DNA from 3 places in the Sphingomonas ginsengisoli (ex An et al. 2013) genome. Region 1 is predicted to be linked to each of the others. Evidence: predicted binding sites of a transcription regulator. Region 1 holds the regulator's gene; each other region holds the start of a gene.
What was found. The regulator LexA, encoded in region 1, represses DNA repair genes until DNA is damaged. The targets are predictions, from matches to a motif close to GTTCCNCNCTTGTTCT.

Region 1 (7,149 bases):
GGCCGATCAAGTCGAGCACCGGCTTCGACGTCATCAAGGTCGAGCGGGTCGACCGCAAGGCCGGCAAGACGCTGGCCGACGCCAAGCCCGAGATCGTCGCCAAGCTGGCCGGCGACAAGCGCAAGAATGCGCTGACCGACGCGGCCGGTAAGATCGAGGACGGGATCGGCGAGAGCCGCACCTTCGACGAGCTGGCGCAGGCCAACAAGCTGCCGGTCACTACCACCCCGCCGCTGACCGCCACCGGCCAGTCGATCGCCCAACCGGCGTTCAAGCTGCCGCCCGAATATGCGGCGCTGGTGCTCAAGGATGCGTTCGGCATGTCTGCCGGCGACGACCCGATGGTCGAGACGCTGCCCAATGACGGGGGCTATGTCCTCGTCGCGCTGGGTCCGATCACGCCGGCCACCCCGGCGCCGCTGGCGCAGATCCGCGACCGGCTCGTGGCCGACTTCGTCGCCAAGCGCGCCGAGGACGCCGCCAAGACCGCCGCCGTCGCGGTGCTGGCCAAGGTCACCCGCGGCGTGCCGCTGCAGCAGGCGCTCAAGGAACAGGGGATCGCGGGCGTGCCGGCCCCGGCGCCGCTCAAGGTTCGCCGGATCCAGCTCGCGCAGCTGCAGGGCCAGGTGCCCGCGCCGCTGCAGATGCTGTTCAGCCTGACCCCGGGCAAGAGCCGGATGGTTGCCGCGCCGCAGGGCCAGGGCTTCTTCATCGTCCAGCTCGACAAGACCATCCCGGGCGATTCGCTGACGCAGCCGGGGCTGATCGGCCAGACCCAGCGCGATCTCAGCCAGTCCGGCGGCGAGGAGATTGCGGTGCAGTTCCTCAACGCCGCGCAGAAGGAGCTGGGCGTCAGCCGCAACGAGGCGGCGATCGCCGACGCGCGCAAGCGGCTGCTGGTCGGCGGCTGAGGCTGACTTGCCGCGGCTGCTGGTCGTCGACAATCACGACAGCTTCAGCTTCACGCTGGTCGATTATCTGCTGACGCTCGGCGCCGCCGTCGAGGTGGTGCAAAGCGACCGGATCGGCGTCGACGAGGCATTGGCGCGTGAGGCCGACGGGGTGCTGCTGTGTCCCGGTCCCGGCCGCCCAGAGGAGGCGGGCTGCTCGGTCGCACTGGCGCGGGCGTGCATCGACCGACAGGTGCCGCTGCTCGGCGTGTGTCTCGGGTTGCAGGCGATCGGGCTGGCGTGCGGCGCGACGGTCAGCCGAGTGGCGCCGGTGCACGGCAAGGCCGGGCCGGTCACGCACGACGGCTTCGGCTTATTCGACGGCCTGCCCTCCCCGCTCACCGTGACGCGCTATCATTCGCTTGCGCTGGCGGCCTTACCGGCCGAATTGAGGGAGACCGCGCATTCGGCCGATGGGGTGATCCAGGGTGTGGCGCACGTGTCGGCGCCGACGCACGGGGTGCAATTTCATCCAGAAAGTGTTGCCAGCGAGCATGGTCACGCATTGCTCGGCCGATTTGTTGCCATGTGCGGTTGACAAGCCACCGAAACGTTCCATAAGCGTTCCCCGTCTGTTCACGATGGAGCCCCCGGGCCATGCTCACGGTCAAGCAGCGCGAGTTACTGCAGTACATCCACGAGCGGGTCAGCAAGACCGGGGTTTCGCCCTCGTTCGACGAGATGCGCGAGGCGCTCGAGCTCAAGAGCAAGTCGGGGGTCCATCGGCTGATCTCGGCACTCGAAGAGCGGGCGTTCATCCGCCGCCTGCCCAACCGCGCCCGCGCGCTCGAGGTGCTGCGCATGCCCGACCAGCCGGGCGCGACCGCCGCTGCGTCTGCCACTGCCAAGGCGCCCGAATTGAAGCCGGTGCGGGTGCCCGCCAACGACACGATCGAGATTCCGCTCCACGGCCGGATCGCCGCCGGTACGCCGATCGAGGCGCTGCAGGGGACCGAGCAGTTCGCGGTGCCTGCCGCGCTGCTTGGTCCGGGCGAACATTATGCGCTCGAGGTGTCGGGCGATTCGATGGTCGAGGAAGGCATTCTCGACGGCGACTATGCGCTGATCCGCAAGGTCGACCAGGCACGCGAGGGCGAGATCGTGGTCGCCCTGATCGACGGCGAGGAAGCGACTCTGAAGACCTTTCGCCGCGAGGGTAAGATGGTCCGGCTCGACCCTGCCAACGGCGCTTATTCGCCGCAGCGCTACGAAGAGAATCGCGTGCGCATCCAGGGCCGGCTGGCCGGCCTCATCCGGCGCTATTGAGCGTCATGCAGGACGCCCGCATCGACTATGTCGAGTTGCCGTCGGCCACGGCGCACGAGCTGACGCGGGCGTTTTACGCCAAGGCGTTCGGCTGGGCGTTCGCCGACTACGGCCCCGACTATAGCGCGACCAGCAACGGCACCACCGACGTCGGCCTGCAGGGCGATCCTCACGAAGCGCTGTCGGCACCGCTGCCGGTGATCCGCGTCGCCGACCTCGACGCTGCCTTTCAGGCGGTGGTCGCCGCCAACGGCCTGATCGCCCGCCCCATTTTCGCCTTCCCCGGCGGCCGGCGATTCCACTTCATCGATCCCGGCGGCAACGAACTTGCCGTGTGGAGCACGAGCTGACGGTCAGCCCTTGCGGCGGGCCATGAAGGCAAGGCGCTCGAACAGCATCACGTCCTGCTCATTCTTGAGCAGTGCGCCGTGGAGCGGGGGAATGGCCTTGGTCGGATCGCGATCCTGAAGGATGTCGAGCGGCATGTCCTCGTGGAGCAGCAGCTTGAGCCAGTCGAGCAATTCGCTGGTCGAGGGCTTCTTCTTGATTCCGGGAACGTCGCGGACGTCATAGAAAATCTCGAGCGCCTTGCCGACGAGGATCTTCTGGATGCCGGGGAAGTGGACCTCGACGATCTTCTCCATCGTCGCGCGGTCGGGAAAGGCGATGTAGTGGAAGAAGCAGCGGCGCAAGAAGGCGTCGGGCAGTTCCTTCTCGTTGTTCGAGGTGATCACCACGATCGGGCGCTCGGCCGCCTTCACCGTCTCGCCGGTTTCGTAGACGAAGAACTCCATCCGATCGAGTTCGGTCAGCAGATCGTTGGGGAATTCGATGTCGGCCTTGTCGATCTCGTCGATCAGCAGCACCGGCAGCTGCGGGGCGGTGAACGCCTCCCACAATTTGCCGGGCCGGATGTAGTTGCGGATGTCGTGAACCCGCGGGTCGCCGAGCTGGCCATCGCGTAGCCGCGCCACCGCGTCATAGTCGTAGAGGCCCTGGGCGGCCTTGGTGCTCGACTTGATGCTCCAGGTGATGAGCGGCGCGCCCAAAGCCTTGGCGATCTCTTCCGCGAGCACGGTCTTGCCGGTCCCAGGCTCGCCCTTGACGAGCAACGGGCGGCGCAGGGAGGCGGCGGCGTTGACGGCGACCTTGAGGTCGGGGGTGGCGACGTAGTCGGCGGTACCTTCGAAGCGCATGACCCGCTTCGTAGGGGTTGGCGCGGCTCTTTAGAAGCCTTCGCGCGCGTCGGCCCGCGCTTCCATGAGGTCGAACATCGCGCGATGCTGGAGCAGCAACTGCTCGGCGCCGAAGCGGATTGCGCGGTCGGGTCCCGGAGCGGTCGCGGCGGCGGCGATCACGTCGGCGATGCTGTCATCGCCGGGCAGCCCGCACGGCGGCACGTCGCAGCCGACGCGGTGCGCGGCCTGCTCGAGCAGCCCGCGGATCGCGCGCCAGTCTCCGACCAGCGCGGTCGCGGCGCCAAGCGCGCAACCCTGCCGCTCGGACTGGACCAAGGTCTCGAGCGCGTGACGCTGGGCGAGGATCGCGGCTTCGGTCTCGGCATTGCCGGGGGTCGAGGGCGCCGGGCCGACCAGGGCCGACAGCCGCAGCAGGAACAGTCGCTCGCGCTCGAAGGCATTGGCGGCGCCGCTCAGCCAGTCGTGGACCGGGCCGGCGGGCGCGCGGACAAGCGCAAGATCGATCGGGCTCGGCTGACGGCCGTAGATCGAAGCCAGCAGATGGAGGCAATCGTCGAGGTCACGCCCCGCGTCGACGTGCGTGCCGAGCAATTCGGCGGCGAACGGATGGCCGGCGCTGCCCGCAGCGGCGAGCCGCGCGGCGTGGGCGTTGGCGGGCGTCGAGGCCAGATCGTTCTTCAACAAACTCATGGCCGCCATGCTCGCTCTTGCCCCCTTACGCTCAACCGGCACCGTGGTGAGCGGCCAGCGGTAGTGGCTGGATGTAAAGAGGGCGTAACCATCCCGGTAAGAAGTCGTTGGGAGAGGTTACGATCTGTGCCGGGGTGGGACGCGGCGACGGCCAGCGGCCCTCCCCTTGCCACTTCCCGAACCTTGCGACACCATCGCCCCGATGGAGCCTGTCCGCCCCCTGCAAGCGCCCCCCGCCCGCCGGTTGGGGCGGGGCGTGCTGCTCGCCTACGGGCTCGGCGCGGTCGCCTATGGGGTCAAGGACAATGGCTTCGGGACCTTCCTGCTGTTGTTCTACAACCAGGTGTTGGGGATGCCGTCGGCGTCGGTCGGGCTGGTCATCATGGCGGCGCTGGTGCTCGACGCTTTCATCGACCCGATGGTCGGCATCCTGAGCGACCGCACCCGCTCGCGCTGGGGACGGCGGCACCCGTGGATGTACGCGGCGGCGCTGCCGATCATGGTCGGCTGGCTATTGCTGTGGTCGCCACCGGCGTCGCTCGGCCAGAGCGGGATGCTCGCCTGGCTGTTCGTCACCGCCATCGCGGTGCGCGCGGCGGTCAGCTGCTATGAGGTGCCCTCGGTCGCGCTAACGCCCGAACTCAGCTCGGATTATGACGAGCGCACGCGGATCATGGCCTATCGCTACCTGTTTGGCTGGGCCGGCGGGCTGCTGATGCTGGCGGCGGCCTACACCCTGTTCCTCGCCCCGCGGCCGGGCTTCGCCAACGGCCTGCTCTACCGGCCGGGCTATCACGGCTATGCGCTGGCCGGGGCGCTAGCGATGGGTATCGCCATTTTGGTCTCGGCGATCGCCACGCACCGCGAAATCCCGCGCCTGCCCCAGGCGGGGGCGGTCGACGCGGGCATCGGCGCGGCGGCCCGCGAACTCGTCGCAACCGCCAAGAACCGCGGGTTCGTGATCCTGCTGCTGGGCGGCCTGTGCTCCTACACCAACCAGGGGCTGATCTACGCGCTGTCGAACTACTTCTACAGCTACGTCTGGCTGTTCCGCGGGCCCGACTTCCTGCTCGTCGCGCTGGCGCTGTTCGGGGGCGTGCTGATCGCCTTCGGCAGCGCGCGACCGCTCAGCCAGCGCCTCGGCAAGAAGCACGCGGCGGCGATGATGACCGTGGCGAGCTATGTCCTGTTCGCGGTGCCTTACCTGCTGCGGCTGATTGGCTGGTTCCCAGCGGCGGGGAGTGGCACGGCGCTGGTGCTGGTGCTGTTGTCGCTCATGCTCAGTACCGGCACGGGCGTCGCGACCTTCATCCTCGGCAGCGCGATGCTCGCCGACGTGGTCGAGGATAGCGAAGCGACCACCGGCCGCCGCAACGAAGGCCTGTTTTTCGCCGGCGGCTTCTTCGTCCAGAAATGCACCAGCGGGTTGGGCATCTTCCTCGCCGGCGCCATCCTCGCGGCCGCCAGCTTTCCCAAGCAGGCGCATCCCGGCGCGGTGCCGGTGGCGGTGCTCGACCGGCTGACGCTGATCTACCTCGCGCTCGGCGCCCTGCTCGCGGTACTCGCCGCCGCCGCTTACCTACGCTTTCCGTTCGGACGCGACGAGCATGAAGCGCGGATCGCGGCGCGCCCGGCCTGATGCTCAGGCCAGCTTGATCTCGCGCAGCCGCTCCAAGAGGTAGTCGTGGCTGCTGATCGGCGGCCACTTCGGTTCCTTCCCGGCCGGGACAGTGCCGGGCAGCGCCTCGATGGTGAAATCGGGGCGGAAGTGGAGGAAAAAGGGCATCGAATAGCGCGCGTTGCTGGCGCGGTCGGGCGACGGATTGACCACCCGGTGCGGCGTCGAGCGCAGCTTGCCGTTGGTCAGCCGCTGCAGCATGTCGCCGATGTTGATGACCAGCTCACCCGGCTTGGGTGACACGGGGATCCAGCGCCCGTCGCGGGTCTTGAGCTCAAGCCCGGCTTCCTCGGCGCCGAGCAGCAGCGTGATGGTGTTGATGTCCTCGTGTGCGCCGGCACGGATGTGCGCGCCGGTCGGCTCGGTCTGCGGCGGGTAGTGAAGCAGGCGGAGGACCGAATTGCCGTCACGTACCGTGTCGCGAAAATAATCCTCGTCGATGCCGAGATAGCGGGCGATGGCGGCGAGCACGGTCAGGCCGGTGCGGTCGAACGTGTCGTACAGCTCGAGGAAGGTTTCCTTGAAGCCCGGGACCTCGCTCGGCCAGACATTGTCGTCCATGACCTCGCGGAACTGGTGGCCTTGCGCGAGCTCGCGGCCGACGTGCCAGAATTCCTTGAGGTCGTGCGCGGTCTGGCCCTTGGCGGTCTCGATCCCGAACGGCGTGTAGCCGCGCGCGCCGCCGTGGCTGAGCTTATACTTGCGCTTCACGTCCTCGGGCAGCGCGAAGAAGGCCTTGGCCTTCTCCTCGGCGCGATGGATCAGCTCGTCGGGGATGCCGTGGTCGGCGAGGACGGCGAAGCCATATTCCTCGAAGCTGCGGCCAAGCGCCTGCGCGAAGGCGTCGCGATCGGTGGCGGCGTCCTTCAAGGAAACGGAGGCGATGTTGTCGGTGGTGAGGGTGTCGGTCATGGAGGCGGCTGTAAACGCAAGCCGCGTGAGCTTCAAATACTTGGGGCGGGAGCCGTCACGGGAGTAATCCCGTGACGTCGATCAGGCTCGCTGCGCGACCTGTCGGCCGGCTTTCGCTGACTCTTCGCGGGACGCGGCTAGCTTCGCTAGGCCGGTGTTCCGCTCGGCAGCTCAGCTTGGCATCATGATCCCGGCCAGCGCCGCGCTCATCAGGTTGGCGAGGCTGCCGGCCGCCAGCGCCTTGAGGCCGAGCCGGGCGATCACCGGGCGCTGGTTGGGCGCCAACCCGCCGGTGACCGCCATCTGGATGGCGATCGAGCTGAAGTTGGCGAAGCCGCACAGCGCGAAGGTGACGATTGCGCGGCTGCGGCTCGACAGGACGGCGGCGGGGCCGCTGGCGTTGCCGAGGTCGATGAAGGCGACAAATTCGTTGAGGACGATCTTGGTCCCGAAA
Region 2 (7,149 bases), 810 kb from region 1:
TCGTCGTGCTGGACGATGCCGTGCACCACCATCAGCCGCGCGCCCATCACCACCTTGCGCTGGGCGTAGAAGGCGTCGGGCCAGATGACGAGGTTGGCGACCCCGGTCTCGTCCTCGAGCGTGATGAAGCACACCCCCTTGGCGCTGCCCGGCCGCTGGCGGATCAGCACCAGCCCGGCCAGCTTGACCCGCCGGCCATATTTGACCTCGCGCAGGTCGCTCGCGCGGACGAAGCCTTGGCTCCCATAATGATCGCGCAGGAACTGCATCGGGTGCGCCTTCAGGCTCAGTCGCGTGGTCTGGTAATCGCTCACCACATGCTCGCCCAAGGGCATCGTCGGCAGCGTCGCGGTCTCGGTCTCCTCGCCCTCGTCCCGCGCCTGAGCCGCGGCGAATAGCGGCAGCTCGGGCACCGGCCTCAACGCCCGCGCCTCCCATAGCGCCTGGCGCCGGTCGAGCCCCACTGAGCGGAAGCAGTCGGCCTCGGCCAGCCGCTCGATCGCGTGCGGCGGGACATGGCCGCGCGACTGCAGCTCCTCGACGCTGGCGAACGGCGCCGCCTCGACCAGTCGCGCGGCATCGGCGGCACGCAGGCCCTCGACCTGGCGGAGGCCGAGGCGGAGGGCAGGGGCCGAACCCGCTCGTCCTGAGCGGAGGCCGCAGGCCGTAGTCGAAGGGCGTTCACCCGCACCACGCTCCCAACGCCCTTCGACTACGCGCTTCGCGCTCCGCTCAGGACGAGCGGGGTGAGCGTCCTCCAGCGAACAATCCCACCCGCTCAGGTTCACATCCACCGCGCGTACCTCGACCCCGTGCTCGCGCGCGTCGCGGACGATTTGCGCGGGCGCGTAAAACCCCATCGGCTGGCTGTTGAGCAACGCGCAGGCGAAGGCCGCCGGATATTTCCACCGCAGCCAGCTCGACACGTAGACGAGGTGCGCGAAGCTCGCCGCGTGGCTTTCGGGAAAGCCATATTCGCCAAAGCCGCGGATCTGGTGGAAGCAGCGCTCGGCGAATTCGCGCTCGTAGCCGCGGGTCACCATCCGCTCGACCATCTTGTCCTGGAGGAGGTCGATCGTTCCCCGGCTGCGGAAGGTCGCCATCGCCTTCCTCAGCTGGTTGGCTTCCTCGGGACTGAATTTGGCGGCGTCCAAGGCGATCTTCATCGCCTGCTCCTGGAACACGGGCACGCCCAGCGTCCGCTTGAGGATCCGCTCCAATTCGTCGGGCGGACCGTGCTCGGGCGACGGCCGCGGATATTCCACCTTCTCCTTGCCCTGCCGGCGCTTGAGAAAGGGATGGACCATGTCGCCCTGGATCGGCCCGGGGCGGACGATCGCGACCTCGATCACCAGGTCGTAGAAGCAGCGCGGCTTCAATCGCGGCAGCATGTTCATCTGCGCTCGGCTCTCGACCTGGAAGACACCCAGAGAATCGCCCTGGCACAGCATGTCGTAGACGCCCGCCTCCTCGCGCGGGACGGTGGCGAGGTCCCACGCCTCACCATGATGCTGCTCGATCAGCGCGAAGCATTTGCGGATGCAGGTCAGCATGCCCAATGCGAGCACGTCGATCTTGAGGATGCCCAGTTCCTCGATGTCGTCCTTGTCCCACTCGATGAAGGTGCGGTCGGGCATCGCGCCATTGCCGACCGGGACCGTCTCGATCAGCGGTCGCTCGGTCAGGATGAAGCCGCCGACATGCTGGCTGAGGTGGCGCGGCATCCCGATCAATTGCTCGGCGAGCTTGATCACCCGCGCGAGGTGCGGGTCGGAAAGGTCCAGCCCGGCCTCGGCGACATGGTTCTCGCTGACGTCCTCGCCCCAGCCCCAGATGGTCCCGGCGATCGCCGCGCAAATGTCTTCGGAGAGGCCCATCACCTTGCCGACCTCGCGGATCGCCGAGCGAGGGCGGTAGTGGATGATGGTGGCGGCGATCCCGGCGCGGTCGCGGCCGTACTTCTGGTAGATGTGCTGGATCACCTCCTCGCGCCGCTCATGCTCGAAATCGACGTCGATGTCGGGCGGCTCCTTGCGCTCCTCGGAGATGAAGCGCTCGAACAGGAGGTCGTTGGTCGAGGGGTCGACCGCGGTGATGCCGAGGCAATAGCAGACCGCGCTGTTGGCGGCCGACCCACGTCCCTGGCAGAGGATCGGCGGCTCGCATGAGCGGGCGAAATCGACGATCGAATGGACCGTCAGGAAGTAGCGCGCGAAATCCAGTTTCGCGATCAGTTTGAGTTCGTGGCGGAGCTGCCTGACGATCGTCTCGGGTACCCCGTCGGTGCCCCACCGCGCCGAAGCGCCGATCCAGGTCAGATGCTCGAGCTGCTGCTGCGGACTGCGCCCCTCGGGCACGCTCTCGCGCGGATATTCATATTTGAGCTCGTCGAGACTGAAGCCGAGCGCGTCGGCGAACGCGCGGGTGGCGCGGATCGCGTGGGGCCAGCGCTCGAACAGCCGCGCCATCTCGGCCGGGCTCTTCAAATGCCGCTCGGCATTGGGGTGGAGGCGGTAGCCGGCCTCCGCCAGCGTGGTCTTCTCGCGGATGCAGGTCATGATGTCCTGCAGCGGGCGCTTGGCGGGCTCGTGATAATGGACGTCGTTGGTGGCGAGGATGGTCGCGCCGATCGCCTTCGCCAGCCGGTCCAATCGCTCGATCCGGGCGAGATCGTCGCCGCGATAGAGGTGCGCGGCGGCGATGTGGCGAAGCCCGGGCAGCGCCGCGGTCAGCGCCGGCAGCAGCGCTTCGAAGGCGTCCAAATCCTCCTCGGGCCACGCGATGAAGGCGATGCCCTCGCGATGGTCGGCGACATCGGCCAGCGTGAGGTCGCACTCGCCCTTCTCCGCGCGGCCCTGCCCGAGGCTGAGCAACCGCGACAGCCGCGCATAGCCTTCGCGGTCGATCGGGTAGGCGAGGAGGGTCGCGGCTTGTTCATCACCCCCACCCGCTCGTCCTGAGCGGAGCGCGGAGCGCGCAGTCGAAGGGCGTTCGGCGTCGCCACCCTCGGCACGCCCTTCGACTACGGCCTGCGGCCTCCGCTCAGGACGAGCGAACTGCAGCACATTGCTGCTGGCACTAGGCGCCACCCGCACCACCAGCCGGGACCCGATCAGCGGCCGCAGCCCCGCGCCCTTGCAGGCGCTATGCATCCGCACCACCCCCGACAGCGTGTTCACGTCGGCGACTCCGATCGCGTCCATCCCCATCGCGAAGGCGGTCATCACCAGCTCGATCGCGTCCGACGCCCCGCGCAGGAAGCTGAACGGGGTGGCGATCCCCAGTTCGACGAAGTCGGCGGGCGGGATGAACGCGGCGGGACCGCCTTCGCGGACCAGCTTGCGGCGGGCATAGCCTTCCTGCTCAGGCATGGCGGCGGCTCATGCGAACAGCCCGTGGACGAACCATTCGGGCGGCCCGCCGCGCCCGTCGCCGACCAGCCCTTCGCGGAAGATCCAGAAGCGGCAGCCGGCCTCGTCCTCGACCTTGTAATAATCGCGCAAGCGCGCGGTCGAGCGTTCGCGCCACCATTCGGGGGCGATCCGCTGCGGCCCCTGCGCGCGGGCGATGTCATGCACCTTGCGCCGCCAGACGAAGCGGCGGGGGAGGCCCTCGGGTGTCGCATAGATGACCGCGATCGCCTCGGGCGTGTCGAGCAGGCGCTGGGGGGAATCCACCGCACTACTCGTTCGTCCTGAGCGGAGGCCGTAGGCCGCAGTCGAAGGGCGTTCGTGTGGCAACACGCCCTTCGACTTCCCCCGGATCAAGTCCGGGGTCCGCTCAGGACGAGCGGGGGTATTCGCAGCCACCCCCGCGACCCACCCGCTCGCCCGCTCGGGCAAATGGCTCTCGCGCGGCGCTGGCCGTCGCACCTTGTCGGGCCCCAGCTTGACGCTCAGCCGGTCGATCAGCTCGGCCAGCCTGGTCTCGCCCGACGGCTCGCCGACCAGCGCGTCCTGCCCCGCGTCGAGCCGCTCGGCCCAGCTCGCGGTCAGCGCGAAGGCGTCGACCCCGAAGCCGGGATCGATCGTCTGAGCCTTGTCGGCGAGCAGCCGGGCGAGGTGCCTGGGATCGCGGGTCGGGATGGAGGTGGCGGCGCTCGCCTCGCTCAGCGTCCCGTCGACCCGGTAGCCGGTCAGCACCAGCGCGCGTGCGCCCAGCTTGCGCGTCTGCAGCTCGGCGACCAGCCGCGGCACCAGCAGCGCCAGCGCCTGGGGTCCCGCCTCGGGGTGGGTGACCGGCTCCTGCATCCGCAGCAATGCGCACGGCGGCGGGTCGGGGCGGACCCCAGTCAGCGGCTCGGGCTTGCGGCCCAATGCGCGGTCGAGCGCGTCCAAGGGATGCTCGGCCTCGCGGAAGCGCCGCGCGAGCGCCTTGCGCGGCACGCCGGCCAAGTCGCCGATGGTCTTGAGGCCGAGCCGGACGAGGATGTGAGTCGCTTGCGGGCTCAGACGCAGCGCGGCGACGGGGAGGGGGGCGAGCAGCACCGCTAGCCGTGCCGTCGACGCCTGGTCGGTGTTGCCGCCGAACCGCGCCAGCGCCCACGCCGCGCCCGCGGTCGGCGCGATCGCCGCGCGGGTGGTGAAGCCAAGCGCCGCGATCCGCGCCTCCATCTCGGCCAGCAGCCGCGCCTCGCCGCCGAACAGGTGCGCGATCCCGGTCAGGTCGAGCCGCAGCGCGTCGGTCCCGTCGAGCTCGACCAGCGGCGACCAGCGGGCCGCCCACAGCGCCAGCGCGCGCAACCAAGCGGCATCGCCCGCGACATCGGCCGGCACCGCCTCGAGCGCGGGGTCGAGCGCGCGGGCGTCGGTCAGCCGCCCGCCGACCCGCGCCCCGCCCGCCAGCGCGGCGTCGGTGGCGGCGTGGATCAGCTGGCCGTGCTGCGCCTCGACCGTGAGGACGACGGGCCGCTCAGGCTGATCGTCGCCTGTCCCGAGCGACGTCGAGGGGCCTGTCCCGAGCGGCGTCGAGGGGCCTGTCCCGAGCGACGTCGAGGGGCCTGTCCTCGCCCACCGCTCGATCGCCAGCCGGGGCAGCCACAGGGAGCAGATCCGTTGATCCGTCACCGGCCATCACCCAGCGCCCCGGGGGGCGTCCGCGCGCACGGAACAGCTCGGCCTCCCAGCGCGGTTCGCCCGGCGCGCGATGGTCGAGCGGATGGGCCAAACTCGGCGCGCTCGCCAGCCGCCAGCGGAAGCGCGCGCCGCTCAAATTGGCGTGGCCGCCCAGCCTTATCAAACAGGCGGCCACGCCATGACGTTCGGCGGCCACCGCCAGCCGCCGGGTCGCGGTGAAGTCGAGCGCGGCGGGGTCCCCCCACACTTCGCCGATCACGGCGCTCAGGGCCGGGCATCGCAGGCCCTCCTCCATCGCCCACAGCGCCGCCCGGGCGTCGCGCGCCTCGACATGGATGAGCCCCTGGCCGTGGCGCCCGAGCCCGGCGGGATGGACCCGCCCGCCCTCGAGGATCGCCATCCTTTCCTGCACCCACAACAGCGGCCTGGCCGGGTCGAGCTGCCTAAGCAGGAACCCCGCCCAGCCCGCGTCGCGCGGGCTCGCGGCGAACAATTCGGACAGCGTCGGTCCGCCCGCCGCCGACAACGGCAGGGGCTGTTCAACCCGCGCGGATTCCCCGCCGGGGACGGAGGGCAGACCTCGTTCCACACGACTCGCAACGTTCTTGTTCTACTTTTGTTCTTATTCCCGCGAGTCCGGCACGCGAGTCAATGGAGCGACTCGACCGCGCTGTTTTTGGCCTTGCACGCGCGGCTCAGGAGCGCTCCACTACGGCGATGCGTACCCTCCTCCTGGCACCCGCCCTGTTCCTTGCCCTCACCGGCGCCGGCCCGATCGATCCCGCCCGGATCAAGGCCGACGTCCGCATGCTTTCCTCCGATGCGTTCGAAGGACGTGGTCCCGGTGAGCCGGGCGAGCAGAAGGCGATCGCCTATATCGCGCGGCAGATGGCGGCGGCGGGGCTGCAGCCGGCGGGCGAGGGCGGGAGCTGGTATCAGCCGATCAACTTCGTCCGCCTCGACACGCTGCCCGGCGGGCGCCTGACGGTCGCCATGCGCGGCCGCCCGGCCGTGCTGCGCGACGGCCCCGACCTCGACATCAACCCGACCGCGCCCGGCCGCACCCACCTCACCGGCCTGCCGCTGGTGTTCGCCGGCTGGGGCGCGCCCGATCCGGCCCGCGGCTGGGACGCGTTCCAGGGGGTCGACGTGCGCGGCAAGGTGGTGGTGATGCTCGCCAACGATCCCGACTTCGAGGCCGGGCGCGACCTCGGCTTCGGTGGCCGCGCTTTGTCCTTCGCCGGGCGCGGCGGGGCCAAGGTCGTCGCCGCGGCCAAGGCCGGCGCCGCGGGCGTGCTCTTCATCCACGAGGAAGCCGCCTACAGCTGGCCCTACAGCCAGGTCGGCGGCAGCATCCGCGTGCCGGCCTTCAGCTATGCGCCCCTGAAGCCGACCAGCATCAGGTTCAGCGGCATCGTCCGCGGCCCGGCGATCCTGCCGCTGCTCGCGCGCGCCGGCTACACCCTGCCGGCCTTGAAGCAGCGCGCCCGCAGCGCCGCCTTCCGCGCCTTCGCGCTCCCTGGCACGGTCAGCGTCGACGCCACCAACCGCGCGACCAACGTCGTCAGCCACAATGTCGTCGGCATCCTGCGCGGCGCGGCGCGGCCCAACGACTATGTCCTCTACGGGGCGCATTGGGACGCCAACGGCCACAACGGTCCCGACGCGCGCGGCGACAGCATCCGCAACGGCGCGATCGACAATGCCACCGGCACGTCGGAGATGCTCGAGATCGCGCGTGCCTTCGCCCACGGCCCGCGGCCGCAGCGCTCGATCGTCTTCGCCGCCTGGACCGCCGAGGAGAAGGGCCTGCTCGGCTCCGACTGGTTCGCCTCGCACCCGCTGGTCCCGCTCGCCCGCACCGCGGCGGTGATCAACCTCGACCCCCATGTGGCGCTGCCCGCCGCGCGCAACCTCGAACTCATCGGCCCCGGTCAGTCCGAGCTCGAAGCGATGCTGGTCCAGGCCGCCCGCGAGCAGGGGCTGCGGGTCGATCCCGAGCCGAGCCCCGAGGCTGGCTGGTATTTCCGTTCGGACCATTTCCCCTTCGCCCAGCGCGGGGTGCCGGTGCTCG
Region 3 (7,149 bases), 140 kb from region 1:
CGGGCGAGTGTGAGGTGAGGGTGGTAGGCGCGGTGCTCGGGAGTGAGGCCGACGCCCTGGCACAGCCGGTCGAGGCGGGCGGCGAGGGCGGCCAGCGGCTCCTTCGGCGCGACTCCGGCCCATAGCGCGCCGCCCCGCCGCCTGGCGAAACGACCGACCCCGGCCAACGCGATCTCGAACGCCGCGAAGCGGAAAGCCGCCAGTGCGGCGGCCAGATCCTCGGCCATCGGCCGTTCGACCTCGCCGATGAAGCGCAGGGTAAGGTGGAGCTGGTCCTCCTCCTGCCAACGGACCGGCAGCCCGTCGTCCATCAGGTCGAGCGCGGCGTCGCGGATCGCTGCCGGCGGTCGCACGGCAAGGAACAGACGGTGCATGGCCTCTTCTTAACAAGCTGTTCCGGAGCGGGTCATCACTTTCGCTTGAAGAGGCTCAAGCAAAGCCCGATATAGGTGTCTGCTCGGGGAGTGTCGTCGAGGCCCCCCGGAAAAGGAGAGACAATGTCGAACTGGTCTGACCCGCGCACGACGACCGCCGCGCAACCCGCCGCCACGGTGGGTGTCCCGCGTGCCGCCCGCGACGTGGGCCTGCGGTCCTACATGCTGAGCGTTTACAATTACATGGCGTCGGGTGTGCTGCTGACCGGCATCGTCGCCTATGCGCTGGCCGCGAGCGGCTTCGCGCAAGCCATCTTCTTCAACGGCGGCATCCTCCGCTGGGTGTTCATCTTCGCCCCGCTGATCATGATCATGATCATGGGCGCAAGCATCCAGCGCATGTCGACCGGCGCGACCCAGGCGTTCTACTGGGCGTTCGCGGCGGTGATGGGCGTGTCGATGTCGGTCATCCCGCTGATCTACAGCGGCACCAGCATCGCCCAGACCTTCTTCGCCACCGCGGCGGCGTTCCTCGGGCTGTCGCTGTGGGGCTATTCGACCAAGAAGGACCTGTCGGGTTTCGGCACCTTCCTGATCATGGGTGTGGTCGGGCTGATCGTGGTCATGCTGCTTAACCTGTTCATCCGTTCGGATGCGTTGAGCATGGTGATCAGCGCGGTCGGCGTGCTGCTGTTCGCGGGCCTCACCGCCTACGACACGCAGAAGATCAAGAGCATCTACGCCCAGGTCGCGGGTAGCGACATGGTCGGCAAGTCGGCCGTGCTGGGCGCGCTGACGCTCTACCTGGACTTCATCAACATGTTCCAGTTCCTGCTGAGCTTCATGGGCGACCGCCGCTAAGGCATCGCCCCGGATTTCGGACGGCAACGAGGGCCCGGCGGAGCGATCCGCCGGGCCCTTTTGCGTGGGCGCGACCGGAGCCATCCACAGCTTTTCGTCCGACTCCATGTTCCTGTTATGTTCCAGGCGCGTTATGCCCGCGTCATGTCCGCCAAGCACATCCGCACCACTGCCGACCTCGTCCGCTTCAACGCCGCGATCCGGATCGATTGCCCGCATTGCGCGGCGGCGCGAACGCTCGGCGGGGCACAGGTCGTGCAACTGCTTGGCGTCTGCGGGTTCGAGGCGGCGGAGGCGCGGCTGCGCTGCGGCCGCTGCCGGGGCAAGGGGGCGCGGGTGACGGTGCTGCCGCCGGTCTAGCGGTAGGCGCCTAAGTCGCTCGCTCGCCTTGCCTTTCGGCGTGCAATGCCCATTTCGTCGCTTCACTCGCGCGCCCGCTCGTCCCGAGCGGCGTCGAGGGATTGCCTCCGGAACGAATTGGGAACAAACTCACTTCATGCTGACTCATATCTCGGTTCGTGGCGCCAAGGAGCACAACCTCAAGGACGTCTCGGTCGACATCCCGCGCGACGCGCTGACGGTGATCACCGGCCTGTCGGGCTCGGGCAAATCCTCGCTCGCCTTCGACACCATCTATGCCGAGGGGCAGCGCCGCTACGTCGAGTCGCTCTCGGCTTACGCCCGCCAGTTCCTCGAGATGATGCAGAAGCCCGATGTCGAGCATATCGACGGCCTCTCGCCCGCCATCTCGATCGAGCAGAAGACGACCTCGCGCAACCCGCGCTCGACGGTCGCCACCGTGACGGAAATCTACGACTATATGCGCCTGCTGTGGGCGCGGGTCGGCGTGCCTTACTCGCCCGCGACTGGCCTACCGATCGAGGCGCAGCAGGTCAGCCAGATGGTCGACCGGGTGATGGCCCTGCCCGAAGGCAGCCGCCACTTTCTGCTCGCTCCCGTCGTCCGCGGCCGCAAAGGCGAGTATCGCAAGGAACTCGCCGAGTGGCAGCGCGCGGGCTTCACCCGCGTCCGCATCGACGGCACCTTCTACGACATCGACGACGCCCCCGCGCTCGACAAGAAGTACAAGCACGACCTCGAGGTGGTGGTCGACCGCATCGTCGTCCGCGACGGCATCCAGACCCGCCTCGCCGACAGCTTCGAGACCGCGCTCAAGCTCGCCGAAGGCCTCGCCTACCTCGACCCCGCCGATCCGCCCCAGGACCCGCCGGGCACCGAGCGCACCGGCGTCGCCGAGGTCCTCGAAAAGGCCGCCGAGCGCAACGTGTTGGCGACCCACGCCCCGCTCGGCCGCATCTGCTTTTCCGAAAAGTTCGCCTGCCCCGTGAGCGGCTTCACCATCGCCGAGATCGAGCCGCGGCTGTTTTCCTTCAACGCCCCGCAGGGCGCCTGCCCGGGCTGCGACGGGCTGGGCGAGAAGATGGAGTTCGACGAGGACCTCGTCGTCCCCAATCACGCGCTCAGCCCCGCCAAGGGCGCGGTCGTCCCCTGGGCCAAGAGCCAGCCGCCCTCGCCATACTACATGCAGGTGCTGGCCAGCCTCGCCCGCGCCTACGACTTCACCCTCCAGACCCCGTGGGCCGAACTCGCCGACGAGCACCGCCGCGTCATCCTCCACGGCACCGGCGGCAAGCCGGTGGTCTTGAAGTTCATCGACGGCAAGAAGAGCTACGAGGTCAAGAAGCCGTTCGAGGGCGTGATCGGCAATCTCAACCGCCGCCTCCTCCAGACCGAGAGCGCGTGGATGAAGGAGGAGCTCTCCCGCTACCAGGCCGCGCACCCGTGCGAGGTCTGCCACGGCGCCCGCCTCAAGCCCGAGGCATTGAGCGTCAAGATCGCCGGCGAGGACATCAGCATGGCCGTCCGCCGCTCGGTCGCCGACGCCCACGCCTGGTTCGGCGCCTTGGAGCCCAAGCTGACCCTCCAGCAGCAGGAAATCGCCCGCGCGATCCTCAAGGAGATCAACGAGCGCCTCGGCTTCCTCCACAACGTCGGGCTCGACTATCTCCACCTCGACCGCACCAGCGGCACTTTGTCAGGCGGCGAGAGCCAGCGCATCCGTCTTGCGTCACAGATCGGCTCCGGCCTCAGCGGCGTCCTCTACGTCCTCGACGAGCCCTCGATCGGCCTCCACCAGAAGGACAACGACCGCCTGCTCGAGACCCTCCAGCGCCTCAAATCCCTCGGCAACACCGTGCTGGTGGTCGAGCATGACGAGGACGCGATCCGCACCGCCGACCATGTCATCGACATGGGCCCCGGCGCGGGCGTGCGCGGCGGCGACGTCATCTATTCGGGCGACCTCGCCGGCCTGCTCACCACGGAAGGGTCACTCACCGCCGACTACCTCAGCGGCCGCCGCTCCATCCCGGTCAGCGCCAAGCGCCGCAAGGGCAACGGCAAGAAGCTCACCGTCCACAACGCCACTGCCAACAATTTGCGCGGGGTCACCGCCTCCATCCCGCTCGGCACCTTCACCTGTGTCACCGGCGTCTCGGGCTCGGGCAAGTCGAGCTTCACCATCGACACGCTCTACGCCGCCGCCGCCCGCCACCTGAACGGCGCGCGCATCCTCGCGGGCAAGCACGACAAGGTCACCGGCCTCGACCAGCTCGACAAGGTCATCGACATCGACCAGTCGCCGATCGGCCGCACCCCGCGCTCCAACCCCGCCACCTACACCGGCGCCTTCACCCAGATCCGCGACTGGTTCGCCGGCCTCCCCGAAAGCCAGGAGCGCGGCTACAAGCCCGGGCGCTTCTCCTTCAACGTCAAGGGCGGCCGCTGCGAGGCGTGCACCGGCGACGGCCTGCTCAAGATCGAGATGCACTTCCTCCCCGACGTCTACGTCACCTGCGACGTCTGCCACGGCCAGCGCTACAACCGCGAGACGCTCGAGGTGAAGTTCAAGGGCAAGAGCATCGCCGACGTGCTCGACATGACGGTCGAGGACGCGGTCGAGTTCTTCAAGGCCGTCCCCGGCATCCGCGACAAGATGGCGATGCTGCAGGAGGTGGGCCTGGGCTACGTCAAGGTCGGCCAGCAGGCGACCACCTTGAGCGGCGGCGAGGCGCAGCGCGTCAAGCTCGCCAAGGAATTGAGCCGCCGCGCCACCGGCAGCACCCTCTACATCCTCGACGAGCCCACCACCGGCCTCCACTTCGAGGACGTCCGCAAGCTCCTCGAAGTCCTCCACGCGCTGGTCGAGCAGGGCAACACCGTGGTGGTGATCGAGCACAACCTCGACGTCATCAAGACCGCCGACTGGATCCTCGACCTGGGCCCCGACGGCGGCGTCAACGGCGGCGAGATCGTCGCGCAAGGCACGCCCGAGCAGGTCGTCCAGGAGAAGCGCAGCTTCACGGGACATTATCTGAAGCCGCTGCTGGAGCGTGCGGTTCCGGCGGATGGCGCTGGCGCTTCGGCGCGCGCAGGGGACTCTTTGTTTGGGGACGGGGTCGGCCTAAAAACTAAGGTTCGTCGGAAGAAAGTTGAAGTTGTCGCGGCGGAGTAGGGAAGGGTGTTGGATCAGCAAACTCGCTTACGTTATCGCCCCTATTGAGCGGCTAGCGCATTTGTATACCGTGCAGCCGCCGAGATGGGGGTGTGTTTGTCCGTTGTCACTACTGCCGAGACCGACATCAAGGAGCGGCTCTCGTTAGGTGTGGTTACTTTGGTCGCAGCGAGAGCGGGGTGCGAGGTCTGCGAAATCAAGGTCGATAGAACATCGCGAGATGTTAGCATCAGCCCCATAGACGGTGAGATCGTGCAAATCGATGCTCAGCTGAAATCCACAATAAATTTGATCGATGCTGGAGATAAATTCAAATTCGATCTTCCCGTGAACAATTATAATAGACTTCGCGCCACCAATGTGGGCAACGCTCAGATCTTAATTGTTTTAGATCTACCGAGATCGTCTGTCGATTGGCTATCGGTTTCAGCTGCTCAAGTAGTGCTTAAAAGGTGTGCGTACTGGGCCAGCTTGTACGGCGCTCCAGAAAGGGAAAGTGGCTCGACGGTGCGTATCGAGTTTCCAAAGTCGCAGGTTTTTACCCCCGAGGCTTTGATAGATATCATGACCCGACGTTTCGAACGTATCAAACAACATCACGGAGGCTTCTGATGGAACGCCTCAATAGAGACATCAGCGCAAACACGGACATCTCGCTTAGTTCGCTCAAAGCCTACTTGGAGAACTCGGGGTACAAGCGTCGCGAGCAATGGGGCAGCTTTCTCGAAAGGTTCTCAAGGAAGCGTGCTGGGCGTGAAGACAATGTCCTTTTGCCGACGCAAAGTGAGCTGGTCGATTATGAAAAGCGAGTTTCAGACCTAGTCGACGCCCTCTCTCGTCAGCTTAAATTGCCCACGCCACTTTTGCTTAAGCAAATAGCAAACGCTGGATACGAGGTAGTTCGTATCATCGCCAATGAGGGTGAGACGCAGAGTACTCTCGCGTACGACGCGGCGATAGATTTGCTTCGTGGCGGCTACGCCTTAATTGACTCATCAGCCGTGGTGGCAATCTCTAGCAATGACCTCCGCACGATACGTGGTCGCAGGCCTGACATTGTTCGTCGTTATCTAGATGGGGTGCGCGTCGGACAGACGGAAGTCGGCAGCTTCGTCATGACACTTTTGATGCCAGTTGCCGCCGATGGAGTGGCACTGGACTTACCCCCAACGGTCGCAGACCGCTTCGGTACAAAGGTCGCGGAGCGAATGTCGTCGGCATTGGGAGGTACGCATTCTGCTGTTCGATCAGGAGAAATGACAATCGCCGAGCTTACAGCGAAGGGAATAACTGCGAATTTCAGTGCGGGCTTAGCAAGGATGGTTGAAGCAGTAGGCGACGTAACCTTAAGTATTGCTCCCACACTCCGAGACAACAAACAATTGAGGCCCACGCTTAGCACTTTTCACTATGACGATGTGAAGAGGCTCCGTCAGATTGAACATCAGTTAACACCCCCAGAACACCAGCGAGAAATGTCACTGAGTGGAACAGTTATTAACATCAGCGAGCCGCGGGGCAAAGTGAGCGGCGTGATTGTCCTCAAGTCCGAAGTTTTTGGCGAGGAAAGACCAGTCAGAATTAAATATGATCGCTCGGATCGTTCGACAATAATGGAAGCCATGGCGAGAAAGTCTGACGTGTATCTGGCGGTAGATGGATCACTTACTTCTCGTGGTGGGCACTATCGACTGGACGAGCCGCATGACTTCAGAATTGTAGGTCGCGGCTCGCTGGCTTGAACAAACTTTCACGCGATGCAAATCGGATTTCAGCTCGGACGGTAGATTCGGCCGCAGCGATGAGAGATGGCCCGATGGCCTTCAAGCCACACCGCCCAAAGTCCCACCGGGAACGCGCCGCCCCCGCCACCCGTTCTTCACCCATGGCCTTTACCCAGCTCGATCCGCCCGTGCCCGTCCATGTCCTCGACCGCGGGAGCGGGATGGCGTTTGCGGTGATCGACTATGGGCCAGAGTTCGACCTCCTCTGGGTCACCGGCATGGACGAGGGCGGCGAGGTGTGGTGCGTCCCCAATCCGCAGGTCCGGCTCCAGGCCAACTGGTCGATGGGCCGCAAGAAAGCCGCCGGCAAAGTCCCCAACCTCGCCGCCATCGCCGGCTAGCCGCCGCTTACTGGGCGTCACCCCGGACTTGATCCGGGGTCCCGCTTCTTGCCTTTTCACCTTCCCAAAAAAGAAGCGGGATGCCGGATCAGGTCCGGCATGACGAATTGGGACTTCGCGTCGAAGGAGGCCGTCACGGAGTAAATCCGTGACGTCGATCAGGTTGGGCTGACGCCCACCTGTCGGCCGGTTCGCGGCCTCTCTTCGCGCTACTGTGCGTGCCGCTGCGCGCCATGCTCGTTGCGCTCGGGGCC

Region 2: a site for LexA is predicted at 5,683-5,698, ahead of GCU42_RS15090 (ImuA family protein). Genes of this name have one in related genera too.
Region 3: a site for LexA is predicted at 1,705-1,720, ahead of uvrA (excinuclease ABC subunit UvrA). Genes of this name have one in related genera too.

What each region holds. Positions count from the first base shown of each region.
Region 1 is NZ_CP045434.1:116,428-123,576, reverse strand. Features, by position in the region: gene GCU42_RS00620 (peptidylprolyl isomerase) at 1-911, shown strand, start outside; gene GCU42_RS00615 (anthranilate synthase component II) at 919-1,488, shown strand; gene lexA (transcriptional repressor LexA) at 1,548-2,216, shown strand; gene GCU42_RS00605 (VOC family protein) at 2,222-2,566, shown strand; gene GCU42_RS00600 (AAA family ATPase) at 2,570-3,412, opposite strand; gene GCU42_RS00595 (DUF6975 family protein) at 3,443-4,105, opposite strand; gene GCU42_RS00590 (MFS transporter) at 4,308-5,744, shown strand; gene GCU42_RS00585 (isopenicillin N synthase family dioxygenase) at 5,748-6,695, opposite strand; gene GCU42_RS00580 (NupC/NupG family nucleoside CNT transporter) at 6,867-7,149, opposite strand, start outside.
Region 2 is NZ_CP045434.1:2,340,762-2,347,910, forward strand. Features, by position in the region: gene GCU42_RS11380 (error-prone DNA polymerase) at 1-3,371, opposite strand, end outside; gene GCU42_RS11385 (Y-family DNA polymerase) at 3,381-5,027, opposite strand; gene GCU42_RS15090 (ImuA family protein) at 4,912-5,601, opposite strand; gene GCU42_RS11390 (M28 family peptidase) at 5,793-7,149, shown strand, end outside.
Region 3 is NZ_CP045434.1:3,010,097-3,017,245, forward strand. Features, by position in the region: gene thpR (RNA 2',3'-cyclic phosphodiesterase) at 1-374, opposite strand, end outside; gene GCU42_RS14750 (Bax inhibitor-1/YccA family protein) at 498-1,235, shown strand; gene GCU42_RS14755 (hypothetical protein) at 1,380-1,595, shown strand; gene uvrA (excinuclease ABC subunit UvrA) at 1,732-4,770, shown strand; gene GCU42_RS14765 (DUF4365 domain-containing protein) at 4,867-5,382, shown strand; gene GCU42_RS14770 (hypothetical protein) at 5,382-6,512, shown strand; gene GCU42_RS14775 (hypothetical protein) at 6,656-6,895, shown strand.